3 regions of the Alteromonas sp. 009811495 genome follow, and region 2 is predicted to be linked to each of the others. Evidence: predicted binding sites of a transcription regulator. Region 2 holds the regulator's gene; each other region holds the start of a gene.
The links. The regulator FNR, encoded in region 2, switches genes on or off when oxygen is low (the NO sensors DNR and NnrR bind a similar motif). The targets are predictions, from matches to a motif close to TTGATCTAGATCAA.
Positions count from the first base shown of each region.

Region 1: the regulator FNR is predicted to act here: its motif matches at 2,960-2,973, upstream of OZ660_RS18350 (cytochrome ubiquinol oxidase subunit I).
Region 3: the regulator FNR is predicted to act here: its motif matches at 1,398-1,411, upstream of OZ660_RS07325 (acetate kinase).

Region 1 is NZ_CP113972.1:4,091,549-4,096,665, forward strand. Features, by position in the region: gene cydX (cytochrome bd-I oxidase subunit CydX) at 1-8, opposite strand, end outside; gene cydB (cytochrome d ubiquinol oxidase subunit II) at 19-1,155, opposite strand; gene OZ660_RS18350 (cytochrome ubiquinol oxidase subunit I) at 1,152-2,747, opposite strand; gene OZ660_RS18355 (Tll0287-like domain-containing protein) at 3,048-3,701, opposite strand; gene OZ660_RS18360 (sigma-54 interaction domain-containing protein) at 3,872-5,117, shown strand, end outside.
Region 2 is NZ_CP113972.1:2,111,231-2,116,347, reverse strand. Features, by position in the region: gene OZ660_RS09765 (heavy metal translocating P-type ATPase) at 1-1,169, shown strand, start outside; gene ccoS (cbb3-type cytochrome oxidase assembly protein CcoS) at 1,171-1,449, shown strand; gene OZ660_RS09755 (sulfite exporter TauE/SafE family protein) at 1,436-2,095, shown strand; gene fnr (fumarate/nitrate reduction transcriptional regulator Fnr) at 2,147-2,887, shown strand; gene uspE (universal stress protein UspE) at 3,058-3,981, shown strand; gene ttcA (tRNA 2-thiocytidine(32) synthetase TtcA) at 4,145-5,098, shown strand; gene OZ660_RS09735 (patatin-like phospholipase family protein) at 5,099-5,117, shown strand, end outside.
Region 3 is NZ_CP113972.1:1,613,488-1,618,604, forward strand. Features, by position in the region: gene OZ660_RS07320 (tetratricopeptide repeat-containing diguanylate cyclase) at 1-1,226, opposite strand, end outside; gene OZ660_RS07325 (acetate kinase) at 1,441-2,622, shown strand; gene pta (phosphate acetyltransferase) at 2,676-4,817, shown strand; gene OZ660_RS07335 (Xaa-Pro dipeptidase) at 4,910-5,117, opposite strand, start outside.

The DNA.
Region 1 (5,117 bases), 2.0 Mb from region 2:
TACCACATGACTCTCTCCTTAATAAATAGTGTGCGACTGATCTAAATCTTCGTTCTTAATTCGACCACGCATGACATAAAAGCTATATGCGGTATAGCTAAGCACGATAGGTACAAAGATACAGGCCACAATGAACATAACATTTAACGTAAGGTGACTTGATGTGGCGTCCCATATCGTCAAGCTCGCTTGAGGCATAGTGATACTTGGCATCAAGAATGGAAACATCGAGAAACCTGCAGTTAAAATGACGCCTGCGATAAATAGCGCACTTGAGACAAACGCCATTCCAGCATTGCCTTTTTTAGAAAAGAAGGCGCACGCCAAGCCACTCACAACACCAAGTACAGGCGCAATCATCATCAATGGATATTTAGAATAGTTGTTCATCCATGCACCGGCTTCAACCGCTACATCTTTTTTAAGCGGGTTAGAGGTTGCCAGCGTGTCAACGGTTGAGGTAATGACGAAACCGTCTACACCGTAAGCTACCCATATACCGCCAACAACAAACAGTACAACACCCACCAAACTTAGCACCACCGATACGGCGCGAGCGCGAACCTCAATAAAGCCATCGGTTTTCATTTGCAGCCAGGTCGCACCATGGTTAAGCAAAATAGCAACTGACAGTAACCCGGTTAACAGCGCAAAGGGCGTAAGTAGGCCAAAGAATGAGCCCGTGTAGGTTGATTTAAGTGTAGTGTCTAACTCAAAAGGTACGCCAAGCAGCAGGTTCCCAAAGGCCACACCAAAGATAAGCGACGGGATAATGCCACCCGCAAACAGCGCCCAGTCCCAAGCCTTACGCCACTGAGGGTTAGGCAATTTGCTGCGATAGTCAAAACCAATTGGGCGCATCCAAAGTGCAATTAACGTTAGCGCCAATGCCAAGTAAAAGCCCGAGAACGCTGTGGCGTAAATCATCGGCCACGCAGCAAAAATAGCTCCACCTGCGGTAATAAACCATACTTGATTTCCATCCCAGTGGGGCCCTACCGTATTAATCATCACACGGCGTTCTTTGTCGTTTTTTCCAATTAGTGTAAGTAAAGCACCAACGCCCAGATCAAAGCCATCTGTAACAGCAAAACCGATTAGTAGCACACCTACCAAACACCACCAAATTACGCGTAGCAGTTCATAATCAATCATGCGTTTGCTCCTTGTCCGTCTTTACCAAGATAATTGTCATCAATAAGGTCAAGTTCGCTTTCAGTGGGGTTAGCTGAGGGAGGAACTGGCCCTTTTTTGGCAAACTTTTTCATCAGATAGAAGCCAATAATGAACATCACGGTGTAGAACGCTGAATAAGCTACCAGAGTAATCACTACGTCACTTACGGCTAAGTTAGAAACTGAAGCGTGCACTGGCAGGACTTCTGCGATAGACCAAGGCTGGCGACCATATTCTGCGACAAACCAACCAGCCTCACTGGCCACCCAAGGTAACGGTAAGCTAAATAGTGATGCTTTTAGTAACCACCGTGGCTTGGTTATTCTGTGCTTAGTGCTGTAATAGAACGCACATAAGAATAACGCTAGCATGATGAAACCTGATGCCACCATAAGACGGAAGCTCCAAAACAGTGGCGCAACCGGCGGAATGCTGTAATCCACAGCTTGTTTAAGTGCCGCGTCAGTGGGATTTGCCACATCTGTGGTGAAAGGTTCAAGCAGCATAGCGTAGCCCAAGCTGTCTTTGTGGGCTTCAAATGTGGCTCGCTCAGCTGCAGTGGCAGTGCCGTTGCGCACATCATCAAGTACTTCGTACGCTTTAATGCCTTCAAGTATGCGCATTTTATTTTCTTCTTTGAGCGCCTTAATGCCCTTCACTTCTTCTGTTAAAGAGCGGGTTGCAATGATCCCCATTGCCCATGGAATTTGAAGCGCATATTCGGTTTTTTCTTCTTCGTCATTGGGAATACCAAAAACAGTAAACGGTGCGGGCGCTGGATGGGTATCGTATTCAGCCTCAACCGCTGCCAGTTTTACTTTTTGAACGTCACCCAATTCGTAACCGCTCTCATCACCCAACACAATAACAGATAACGTTGCCGCTAAACCGAAGCTTGCCGCAATAGCGAACGAACGACGGGCAAAGGCGATATGTTTATGATTTAACAGATAGTAACTTGAAATCGCCAACACAAAGATAGCGCCTGTGACATACCCTGCTGACACCGTATGTACAAATTTAACTTGGGCAACTGGGTTAAAGATGACCTCAGCGAAGCTTGTCATTTCCATACGCATGGCTTCAAAGTTGAACTCAGCGCCTACTGGATATTGCATCCATCCGTTTGCAATTAAGATCCATAACGCCGAAAAGTTAGAACCAATTGCCACTAGCCATGTGGTAGCTAAGTGTTTTTCCTTCGACATTTTGTCCCAACCGAAGAAAAACAGACCAACAAACGTAGATTCTAGGAAGAACGCCATAAGGCCTTCTATGGCAAGCGGTGCACCAAAAATATCGCCAACATAATGAGAATAATATGACCAGTTCATACCAAACTGGAATTCCATGGTTAAGCCAGTAGCAACACCAATGGCAAAGTTAATACCAAACAGCTTTCCCCAAAATTGGGTCATCTGCTTGTAGACTTCCTTACCGGTCATTACATAAACCGATTCCATAATGGCCAGCAGGAAACTTAACCCCAACGTGAGGGGGACAAATATAAAGTGGAACATTGCGGTTAACGCAAATTGCCACCGCGATAGTTCTATTAACGTATCGCTCATGGGCGCTCTCCCTTGTATCTTAAAGGCGGCGTAAACGCCTGACAGTAAACAATAATATTCAAACCAACGGTAAACCTTGGCTAATACCAAACGCTTTCAGCAGGATTAATGCCAAGCGTATTGGGCGTATAGAAACCACAAGGGATACCGGCAAACAGCAGAGATTTCTTACTGTGCGAGCAGAATTATTTCATGGCGAAAAGTTGTTCACTTTGATCCAACGCAAGAGAATGGCCCAATAGCTTTGCCATTTTTGACACCTAAAAGACAAAAATGACAAAAAAAGGGAGCGTAATAGGATCACTGAGGGGAATAGGTAAGCGTAAATGCGCCTCGCAACTCACCTAGTGTAAAACCCGTAGCTTGGTCATGGGGGTAGTGTTTATCTATGCGAGCTTTAACCGATGGCGCAACAGTTTCACCGTGACAGGCCATACAAACTTGCTGTGTTGGTATAGCCCTCATGTAGCGAAATTCGCCCGTTATTTCATTGTACTGCGTCGCTTCCTGTGGCGCGGTAGCGGGGGCTTTCTCATTCTGTTGCAGCTGCTCGTTGAGTACTTGGGCAAACACTTCAAGCTGCTCACGCTCCCAGTCGTCGGGTGTGTTATTGGGGTTTCGGACTTTCAAGGCCGTGCGTCTAACCGTCCAACCGTTGTTACTCAAATCAAGTGCAATCGGCTCTGCCGCAATATGGCATTCATCAACTCCCGCTTCCAAACCACCACTTTTAATTGCCTGCTGCAAGCGGCGTTTAAGTGCACTTCCTAACGACTTGGTATTCTTTCTCGCCTCTTCAATTAGCGTATTTTCTATTAACGTACTATCACTAGGTTTATCCATAATTTGCTGGGCGTGCAAAAGTTTACCTAACAAACATGATGGCAGGGTCAATGAAGCCAAAAGCATAAACCTATTAAAGTGTTTTCGATTTGCCTTGTATGTAAAAGCCATATTGGTTCCTTACTCATTTAAATGCGCGACACTTTTTTCTATATGCGTTTCTGCATGCGCGCTTAAGTTGCGATTTTCTGCATTCTTTCTTACTTTCTAAAACACGGTGTAACACTTTCTATGCCACTGTGATAGTTTAATAAAGATTTTCTTATATATAGGAAAGCAGGATGAATATTTCCATCGTGCAAGCCATGATTGACGCAATCGATAAACCCGCCATTTTTATCAATCAGAGCTATATTATTGAAGCTGTCAATAAACCCTATCGCGACACTTACCCTGTAGATATAAAGCTTGGCTATAGCACTTGCTTCAGCGTTTCCCATCGCAATACAAAGCCTTGTGATCAATGCGGCGAGCAATGCCCCATAAAGGTCTGCCAAGATACTAAACGCCCCGCTAGCGTGGTGCATGTTCACGCCACAAATGAGGGGCAAAGCTATTGCGATATTCTCATGCGTCCTATCTATGACAGCACAGGTAGCTTACTGGGCTATCTTGAAATATTAGACAAGCTGTCATTTGCATCAAATCGTCCCGCACCTGGGAAGATGGTCGGCGAGTCAAACGCATTTAAAATTATGCTTAACAAAATAAATCGTGCAGCCAGTGCAGATATTGCCGTGTTGCTTCACGGTGAGACTGGCACAGGAAAGGAGCTCGTATCCCGGGCACTTCATGACACAAGCGCTCGGGCTGAAAAACCTTTTGTGGTTATTGAGTGCACAGGCTTAACAGACAGCCTGTTTGAAAGCGAGTTGTTCGGCTATGAAAAAGGGGCATTTACTGGCGCAACAAATAACAAAAAGGGGTTAGTAGAGGCAGCAGAAGGCGGCACCTTGTTTTTTGACGAGATAGGTGATGTACCGCTAAGTATGCAAGTAAAGCTATTGCGTTTATTCGAAACCCAGACCTACCGGCCAGTCGGTAGCGTTAACGTAAAACAAGCTAATTTTCGTTTGGTATGCGCCACCCACAAAAACCTTAAGGGCATGGTGCAGCAAGGTACGTTTAGACAAGACCTCTACTACCGCATCGCCGGCTTTCCCATTACGCTACCTGCATTGCGCGAACGACAAGGCGATATAGAACTCCTTGCCAATCATATTCTGGCGGCACTTTCACAACGTCACCCGCCCTACACTAGTCGTTTTTCCACGAAGCGGTTCGACAAGGCTGCACTCGCAAAATTAAAAACGTACTCATTCCCGGGAAATATCCGAGAGCTGAAAAACATTATAGAGCAGGCAACTTTACTGGCAGACGACAGTGTTATCCACGAAAAAGATTTGCCAGATTTACTGTTTGAGAAACAGGACATGTCAGATAGCGACGTAAGCCAACAAATGCCCGTTCATTCACCACTGCTAACGCTTGATGAGCAAGAGTCAAAGTATATCAGCGATGCCTATT
Region 2 (5,117 bases):
CGAGTGCGATGGCAAGCAAACCCAAAGCTGCGCAATTAGCCGATAATTTCTCGCGCTATTTTGTTAGCGCTGTATTGGTTATTGCAGGTTTAACTTACGGCTACTGGACTTTGCAAGGTAGCGAAGATGCATTTTGGATAACAATATCTGTACTAGTAGCAACCTGCCCTTGCGCATTAGGGCTTGCGACACCGTCAGCGCTTACCTGCGCAATGGCGAAACTAAACCGCCAAGGTATATTGTTAAAACGCGCCGATGCACTTGAACAAATCACCACAATCGACACCATAGCCCTTGATAAAACAGGTACACTTACAGAAGGTAAATTTACACTCACCCAACGCTGGTTTGCTGATGGTGTTGATGAAAACAGCGTTATGAACATTGCAATGGCACTAGAAATGCGTTCGGAGCACCCGATAGCCAAAGCATTTATTACCACGAGCGAATCAGGCAGCCAACCGCCTCATCAAGTTGAACAATTTACTGTTACACCAGGGGGTGGTATCACCGGTGTAATAAATAACGCACAATTTATGATGGGAAGTGCATCATTTGTAGCAGTCGACACTGCGCTTGTTCCAATAAACGCAAACGTGTATCTCACTGTTAACGGGAAGCTTTTAGGGGCATTTGAGGTCAGTGATACGTTACGAAAAGACACCAAAACCACCCTTAATGCCCTTGGGAAGCATAACTCACTTATTGTGCTTAGCGGTGATACCCAACACAATGTAGATACCCTATCACAGCACCTTCCCATACAGCTTGCAAAAGGTGGTCTTACTCCTGAAGATAAGTTTCACGAAGTACAGGCAATGCAAGCCAGCGGAAAAAAAGTGATGATGATGGGAGATGGTATTAATGATGCACCAGTATTAGCAAGCGCCGATGTTGCTATAGCGGTGGGTAATGCAACGGATGTAGCAAAAACCGCCGCCGATGTTATCTTACTTGGCGATCAATTACTTTCTGTTCCAGAGTTAATTACCACCGCCAAGCAAGTAAAACAAAAAATTAGGCAAAATATTGGCTGGTCTGTAGGTTACAACATTCTGATTCTACCATTTGCTGTATCTGGTTTGCTTTCACCTTGGATGGCTGTGGTAGGCATGTCACTAAGTTCTATTATTGTGGTGACAAACTCAACCCGACTATTGAGTAAGTAGCATGAGCATTATTTACGTCCTTATACCCATCGCCATCATTATCGTGGCCGTCGCTATCGTTATTTTCTTTTGGGCTGTAAAGTCCAATCAGTTTGAAGACCTCGATCGTCAAGGCTACAGTATTTTGTTTGATGATGATCTGTCGCCAGAGGAAAAACAACTTGCAGAACAACGTAAGAAACTGCAAGAAAAAGAAGAATTAACTCACTTATCTAAACACACGAACACAGCGAAAACATCAGTCAATCAACCTGAAAACGAGACTCATGGAAGGCATTAATTACTTCTCTGCCTTTCTCATTGGGCTCGCAGGCGGCGTTCACTGTGTAGGAATGTGTGGGGGTATTGTCACCGCACTACGAATGGTTACCCCAAAAGGCGTTTCACCCTTCCCCTATACCCTGACTTATAATATTGGGCGCATTGTCAGTTATACCATCGCAGGCGGTATAACTGGTTTTTTTGGAAAAATTGCCGCAGATTATATTCCTCTCGCAAATTATGCACTTTCACTGATTAGCGGCATCATGCTGCTGCTGTTGGCATGCTATCTCGGGCAGTGGTATACAGGCTTAACCAAACTAGAACGGTTGGGCAACGGGATATTTAAAAAAATACAGCCTTACTCTAAACGTTTTTTACCATTTAGAACGCCGCTGAGCGCCTTTCCCTACGGCTTCATTTGGGGATGGTTACCGTGCGGGTTAGTCTATTCAACTTTAACATGGTCATTGGCTTCTGGCAGTGCCTTGCAAGGTAGCGCAATTATGTTCTTCTTTGGATTAGGCACCTTGCCTACACTGATTGCGACAAGCTTGGGGAGTCAATGGTTGATCTCTGGATTTAAAAACACATTGGTTAGACAAGGGATCGCGAGCATAATGGCTATATATGCTGTTTATCTGATTTATCGCGCAATCGCCTAAATCTTGCGGTATCATAACAAAGTAAACCCTGTAATTTGTGAGTTAGCATTTATGAGCAAAGGAAGCCAATTCTCTATACATTGTCAAAACTGCAGTTTCAGTCATTTATGTCTACCAGTGGCATTGAATAAGACAGAAATTGAGTCTCTTGATGACATCATTGAGCGTAAAAAGCCACTCCACAAGGGCGATACGCTTATCCAAACTGGCGATACCTTTCGTTCACTCTTTGCTGTTCGCACAGGCTCTTTCAAGTCTTTTGTTACAAACAAAGAAGGTGAAGAGCAGATAACAGGTTTTCACTTTCCCGGCGATATCATAGGCTTTGATGCACTACGTGAAAATCAGCATCAAAGCTACACGCAGGCTCTTGAAACTGCAATGGTGTGCGAACTCCCCTACGAAACGTTAGATGAAATGTCAGTACAATTTCCAAAACTTCGTCACCAGATTATGAGCTTCATGAGTGCGGAAATTAAGCAAGATCACGATATGATTATGCTGTTAAACAAACGCACAGCCGAAGAGCGTCTCTTATATTTCATCTCGCATTTGTCTCAACGTTTTGAGGAACGTGGTTTTTCACACAGAGAGTTTCACTTAACGATGACTCGTAACGAAATAGGTAACTATTTAGGTTTGACCATCGAAACGATAAGTCGCCTGTTAAGTCGCTTCCAAAAAGACGGTATTATCAAGGTAGATGGCAAGCTTATTACTATTTTAGATTTTGATAGGCTTAGTACAAAACTAGAAGCACTTAACGGTCCCAGCGTTGTGTGTAACGGTTAGGAACCCTAATCAGCAACTGGTAACAAGATTAAGATTGGCGCTTTGTTTGCGCCTTTTTTATTTATTGATCTAAAACAACTAACGTTTTTAGTATTGTCGTTTACACTTACCTTAAGCGTCCAACGTATTTATAAAACTAAATACTAAGCTTTTGTTTATAAGGGGTAGTTATGATTGAGTACAAACGCATCCTTGCTGTTGTTGATGCCGAGCGAGACACACAACCTGCCTTAAGCAGGGCCTACGAATTAGCGTCAAAATTGGGCGCTTCAGTAACAGCCATGATGGTGGTATACGATCTCTCTTATGACATGACCACTATGCTTAGCCCTGATGAAAGAGAGTCAATGCGCGACGCTGTCACTAACGAACACGCCAAATGGCTATCAGGAGAGCTTCACAAGCAAGGCTATGGAGAAACTGATATTGTTGTTGAATGGAATAATCGCGCCTATGAATCAATTATTCATTATGCCTTGGACAATCAAATCGATTTAGTGGTTAAAGCAACTAAGAAACATGATGACTTGGCATCCGTTATATTTACGCCCACAGACTGGCACCTGATGCGTAAATGCCCTCGTCCAGTATTATTGGTAAAAGAGCACGATTGGCCAGAAGGTGGCGAAATTATTGCTGCTGTAAACGTAGGTACTGAAGACGACGAACATGCCGCGCTCAATGATAAAATTACCGTTATTGCCAACGACTATGCGTCGCTTTTAAAAGGGAATGTCAATCTTGTTAACAGCTACCCTTCAACACCGCTAAATATTGCTATTGAAGTCCCTGAGTTCGACCCTGACACTTATCATGATGCGGTTAAGCAGCACCACCAGAAAGAAATGCGCGCCCACGCACTTAAATATGGTGTACCTGATAATAAATGCGTAGTTAAAGAAGGATTACCAGAAAAGGTTATCCCCATGGTTGCAAAAGACATTGACGCAGAACTCGTTATCATCGGCACAGTTGGCAGAGTTGGCATTTCAGCCGCTTTGATTGGTAATACTGCAGAACATGTTATCGATGAACTGAACTGCGATGTGTTGGCACTCAAGCCCGACGGTTTTATATCACCGTTGGCAAACTAAGTACTGTGCAAAGTAGGATGTCAATATGCTAACCGAACAAGAGCTCTGAACGAACAAGTGCTCTGAGTAAACAATAGCGAATAAATTAACGCGCGCAGGCATGGTTTCGAAAAGGTGCTTTATTGTATAATGTGCCTTTTATTACAAACCAAGCTAGTTAATTATGAGTCTAGGCACAAATGGTGCTGATGCGGCGCCTTTAAATGCGACGCAAAGTAAGCAAAAGTACAACTTCAACAAACTTCAAAAACGCCTTCGCCGAAATGTGGGTAAAGCCATTGGCGATTTTGGAATGATTGAAAATAATGACAAGGTAATGGTGTGCTTATCAGGCGGTAAAGACAGTTACACCATGCTCGACATTCTTTTATTTTTAAAGAAAATTGCGCCTATTCACTTTGACATTGTTGCCGTAAACCTAGACCAGAAACAGCCCGGTTTTCCGGAGCATATTTTACCTGAGTATCTAGATAGCATTGGTGTCGATTACAAAATCGTCGAAGAAGACACCTATTCAATTGTTAAAGATAAAATTCCTGAAGGTAAAACAACCTGCTCTCTTTGCTCCCGTTTGCGTCGCGGTATTTTGTATCGCACTGCGAAAGAATTAGGAGCAACTAAAATTGCACTAGGCCATCACCGTGATGACATGCTAGAAACCTTCTTTTTAAATATGTTTCATGGCGGTAAACTAAAATCGATGCCACCAAAGCTTGTTAGCGACAACGGTGAACACATTGTTATTCGCCCACTAGCCTATTGCACTGAAAAAGATATCGAAAAATATTCTCAGGCAGCAGAGTTTCCTATCATTCCGTGTAACCTATGCGGTTCACAAGAGAACCTACAGCGCCAGAATATTAAAGCCATGTTGCAAGATTGGAATCGTCGCTTTCCAGGTCGTATCGAATCTATGTTCCGGGCGCTGCAAAACGTGGCACCTTCACACTTGGTAGACAGCAATTTATACGATTTTAAATCAATTACCACACAAGATGGCCCGGTAGAAGGTGGCGATATCGGTTTTGATCAACCCTCTTTTAATACAAGTGCAGATGAGAGCGCACTAGATAATGACAACACTATCGAAGTAGTCAATATAATGGAACCGCGATAAATGAAAATAGGACTTGCGT
Region 3 (5,117 bases), 500 kb from region 2:
TGAGTAACGGCTAACTGTTGCTGCAGTATTTGAGTTTCCATTCTATTGATGGTGGCATTATGGGTATAGGCCGTTAAAATGACCTGACCTTCAATGAGCTCATTTATGCTTTGTGCGTGAAAATGGTCTAATGCTAACGCTTTATCAACCACTTCAATGACATCGGGCGATTGCGCAAGCCCTGTTTGAAGTACATCAACTACAAATTTATAACGCGGTAAATTATCGAGGCTGTTGGCGACGTTATTAATGTACTGCTTCGCCAGTTCGAATTTCTTTAATTTAAAAGCGCTAATGCTAAGTTTGAAATACAACAGGTTGATGTAACCTGCCTCTACGGTGGTATCTTTTAGCGCAAGTGCCTTTTGAAATTGCTGATAAGCTTGTTCGATATAACCTTGTTTTTCATAAACGTTGCCTTGGCTTATATGGCTGAAGAACAAAAAGTCTTGATTGGCATTGGCTGCGTTGGCCATAGAAAACATGTTATTCACGTGTTGTTGTGCTTCGCCGAATTTTTCAAGCTGCAGTGCAAGGTCTGTGAGTGTAAAGCGCATATTGAAAGTACTTTCTGTGCTATTGATGCTCTCCCATGCAGCTAATGCTTTACCAATGTAGTGGTACGCGTCTTGATATAGTCCGTTGAGTTTGTAGATATTGCCTGTTGCGTTATAGATAAGCGCTTCTTGTGAAGGTGGAAACTGGTAAGTATCGTGTAGTGAAATGGCTTCCTGTAACAGTCCCATGCCTCTCGCAAAATCACGGGTGTCACTGGCGCAAAACGCCGCTGAAGTGAGAGCCTGTACTAGTTGTTCAGGGTCATTCACCACACGGGCAATCTCGAGTGCGCGGTATCTGTCAGGGCAGTACACCGCGGTATCGTTGGTAGCAACATATTGAAAATAAGACCGCTCTAATAGACTGTGAACCAAGTGTTTACTTTCAGGCTGCGACGTTAAAATGTCGATAGAAGCGGTTAGATGTACTTGCGCCTCTTCCAGCATTGCCATCTCGCCATAGGTCGTCCCTAAAAGTTGCTGAAAGACACCTTGATGCAGAGACGTCCACTGCTTACTTATCGTTTCATGTTGTTTTAGAAACTGTAGTTTCTGTTCATAGGGAATATCGCTTTCAAAATAGTCAGAAACATCTTCAAAAGTGGTTTCTTGAGCAAGACTGTTGGTGCTTATAGCTATGAAAAAGAAAACGATGAGGACAACTCGCATTGCTGATTTTACCTTTTTTACTCGCCATTAGCGTCTTAACCATGAAAGCAACGGCGAAGTCATTATTCATAAATAAAGTCAAAGACCTTAGCAAAAACAAGTGTATGCGATAATTTTTATAGAATATTTAGCATAACGTTAACCAACGCTGCTGATTATAAATGCTACAATTTGATCTGACTCGATATCTCAACAATTTTACTTAAAAAGCCAAATGAAAAAAGAAGTTATTGTATTGAATTGCGGCAGCTCATCGGTGAAGTTTGCCATTTTAGATGCTGATACTGGCGTAGCAGGGTTATCTGGCATTGCAGAAAGTCTAGGTAACAGTGACGCTAGTTTGTCATATAAGCTTAATGGTGAAAAATCTAAACAGCGCTTAGGTGAAAATGCAGGCCACACAGAAGCACTTAATGCCATTCAAGGGGTCATTGCAAAAACCGGTGTGCAGCCTATTGCAATTGGACATCGCGTGGTTCACGGTGGTGAAAAATTCAAACAAGCCGCCTTGGTGAATGAAGACGTTCTTTCGGCCATTGAAGCCTATGCCAGCATGGCGCCACTGCACAATATGGCCAATCTTAAAGGCATAGTCACAGCCCAAATGGCTTATCCAGACTTACCGCATGTTGCAGTATTTGATACTTCTTTCTTTCAAAGTATGCCGCAAAAGGCTTTTATTTACGCACTGCCCATTGAATTGTATAAAGAACATGGCATCAGACGTTATGGATTCCACGGCACCAGTCACAAATTTATTCTAGATAGCACTGCTGGTTTGCTCAATAAGCCTGTGTCACAAACCAGTATTATCAGCGCTCACTTGGGCAACGGATGCAGTGTATCTGCTATTGAGCAGGGTGAAGCGGTTGATACTAGCCTAGGTTTTACGCCACTTGAAGGGCTAGTTATGGGAACACGTTGTGGTGACCTCGACCCTTCATTACCGGGTACGTTACAGAAAAAGCTTGGCAAAACGGCTGACGAAATTAATGACCTACTCAACAAGCAGTCTGGATTGCTTGGCATATCAGCGCTTAGCAATGATTGCAGAACGTTGGAAGATGAAGCGCTTAAAGGCCATGAAGGTGCGCAGCTTGCAATTGAGATTTTTTGTTATCGCCTTGCTAAATATATCTCTGGTTACATGGTCAGTGTTCCAAGTTTAGACGCCATTGTGTTTACGGGTGGCATCGGTGAAAACTCATCACTTATTCGCGAAACCACTATGGGCTATTTTAAACATTTTGGTATCACAGTTGATGAACAAAAGAACCTTGAGGCTCGATTTGGAAAAGGGGGAGAAATCTCCACGTCTTCATCTACTACATCAGTTTTTGTAGTGCCCACTAACGAAGAGTGGGTTATTGCCGCCGAAGCGGCTAAGTTCGCTTAATTTTTATCAAGAGAAACTGCCGTTATATACTAACGGCACGTACAGGAGTCGCTATGTCTCGCCGAATTATGTTGATCCCAGTAGGAACCAGTGTCGGTCTTACTACTGTCAGCATGGGTCTTGTTCGTGCTATCGAAGAGCAAGGTATTAAACTAAACTTTTTTAAACCTGTTGCGCAGCCGAGGAAAGGCGACAACGGGGAAGAGCGTTCCACTGCTATTATCGCGCACCACGCTAGCGTATCGCCGATTACTCCCTTCTCGCTAGACTATGTAGAGCGCATGATCAGTAACGATAATACTGACGAACTACTTGAAGAAATTATTGAACGCTTTGAAGATAACTCTGAGCAAGAAGCTGTCACTGTAATAGAAGGGTTGGTTACTACACGACATCACCCCTATGCTGAGCGCCTGAATTTGGAAATAAGTCGCGCGCTTGATGCCGATATTGTCTTTGTTGCAGTGCCGGGTAACGACTCGGTAACCGATCTTAATCATCGTCTTGAAATTGTAGTCGACACCTATGGCGGCCACAAAAGCCAAAAAGTGGTGGGATGTATTTTCAACAAGGTTAATGCGCCGTTCGATGAACATGGGCGACTTAGAGCCGACATTGGTGCTATAGAGGCACCTGAGCATGATGAAGCACGCACACAGGCACTTCGCGAACTTCCCATTTTTAAGAAAGGGTTGAGTTTACTAGGCACGATTGACTGGAGTGCTGATCTTGTTTCGCCTCGTGCAACTGATGTTGCAAAGCACTTAAATGCCACACTGTTAAATGAAGGTGACTTGGCTATTCGTCGCTTGAGTAGTGTAACCTTTTGTGCCCGTGAAATTCACAATATGACACATACTCTAAAGCCTGGCGCATTACTTGTGATGTCTGGTGATCGCGGCGATGTGTTTGTTTCGTGTTGTTTAGCGGCCTTAAATGGCACTAAGCTAGGTGCACTGCTTTTAACCGGCGGCTACGAGCCTGATGAAAACATTATGGCACTATGCAGCCAGGCGATGGAAACCGGCTTGCCGGTAATGCTGGTGAACACTAATACCTGGCAAACCGCACAAAATCTTCATGCGTTTAATCAAGAAGTCCCTGTTGATGATAGTCAGCGCATTGAAAAAGTGATGGTACATACGGCTGAAAGTTTAGATGCAAAATGGGTTACCTCACTGACGCAAAAAATATCGCGTCAGAAGAAACTATCGCCCTCAGCGTTCCGCTTTTATCTTACTAATCGTGCAAGACAGGTTAATAAGCGTATTGTGCTGCCAGAAGGAAATGAGCCACGCACCGTAGTTGCTGCGTCAATTTGTGCTAAACGTGGTTTGGCTCGTCCTGTCCTACTAGGTGATGAAACAGAAATTAGGCGCGTTGCAGAGCAACAAGGTGTAGTGTTGGGCGATGGTGTTGAAATTCTGTCACCCAGTGAGATTAAACAAGACTATATCTCTGGCTTGGTTGCGCTTCGCGGTCACAAAGGAGTTACGGAAGTCGTTGCCAAAGAGTTATTAGACGATAACGTAACGCTAGGCACAATGATGTTGCAGCAAAATCATGTGGATGGCTTGGTCTCTGGCGCTGTGAACACCACTGCAAATACCATAAGGCCTGCACTGCAGCTTATTAAAACCGCGGAAAACGCATCGTTAGTGTCATCGGTTTTCTTTATGTTATTGCCTGATCAGGTACTCGTTTACGGTGACTGTGCTATTAACCCTGATCCAGACGCTAAGCAGTTAGCAGATATTGCGATTCAGTCTGCGACTTCTGCTCAAATGTTTGGTATCGAGCCTCGTGTTGCAATGATTAGCTATAGTACGGGAACATCAGGTGCTGGTAGCGATGTAGAAAAAGTGCGTGAAGCGACAAGAATAGCGCAAGAATTACGTCCTGATTTGCTTATTGACGGCCCACTTCAGTACGATGCCGCTGCAATTGAAAGTGTTGGCAAGAGCAAAGCGCCTAATAGCCCGGTAGCTGGCAAGGCAAATGTGTTTGTATTTCCTGACCTTAACACCGGCAATACCACTTATAAGGCAGTACAGCGTAGTTTTGATTTGGTATGTATTGGGCCAATGCTTCAAGGGATGAGAAAGCCAGTAAACGACTTGAGTCGTGGCGCACTGGTGGACGATATCGTATTTACTATTGCTCTGACGGCAATCCAAGCGGCAGGCAGCCAATAGGCAGTAAAGGCTCAAGTAAAAAATGGCGCTCATGTAATATCAGAGCGCCATTTTTCCAATGTCTTTTTAAATGGCAATGCCTTATTAAGTAGTTACATCGCGTACTGTTTTACTATGCGCCCATCTTTCATAACGAACCCTACGTTCTCCATAAGGCTCATGTCTTTCATCGGGTTGCCCGGGACAGCAACAATATCTGCAAGCTTCCCTTCATCTAAACTGCCAAGTGTTGCGTCTTGTTTTAATAAACGCGCTGGATTGATGGTAGCGGCTTGAATGGCTTGCATTGGTGTCATGCCA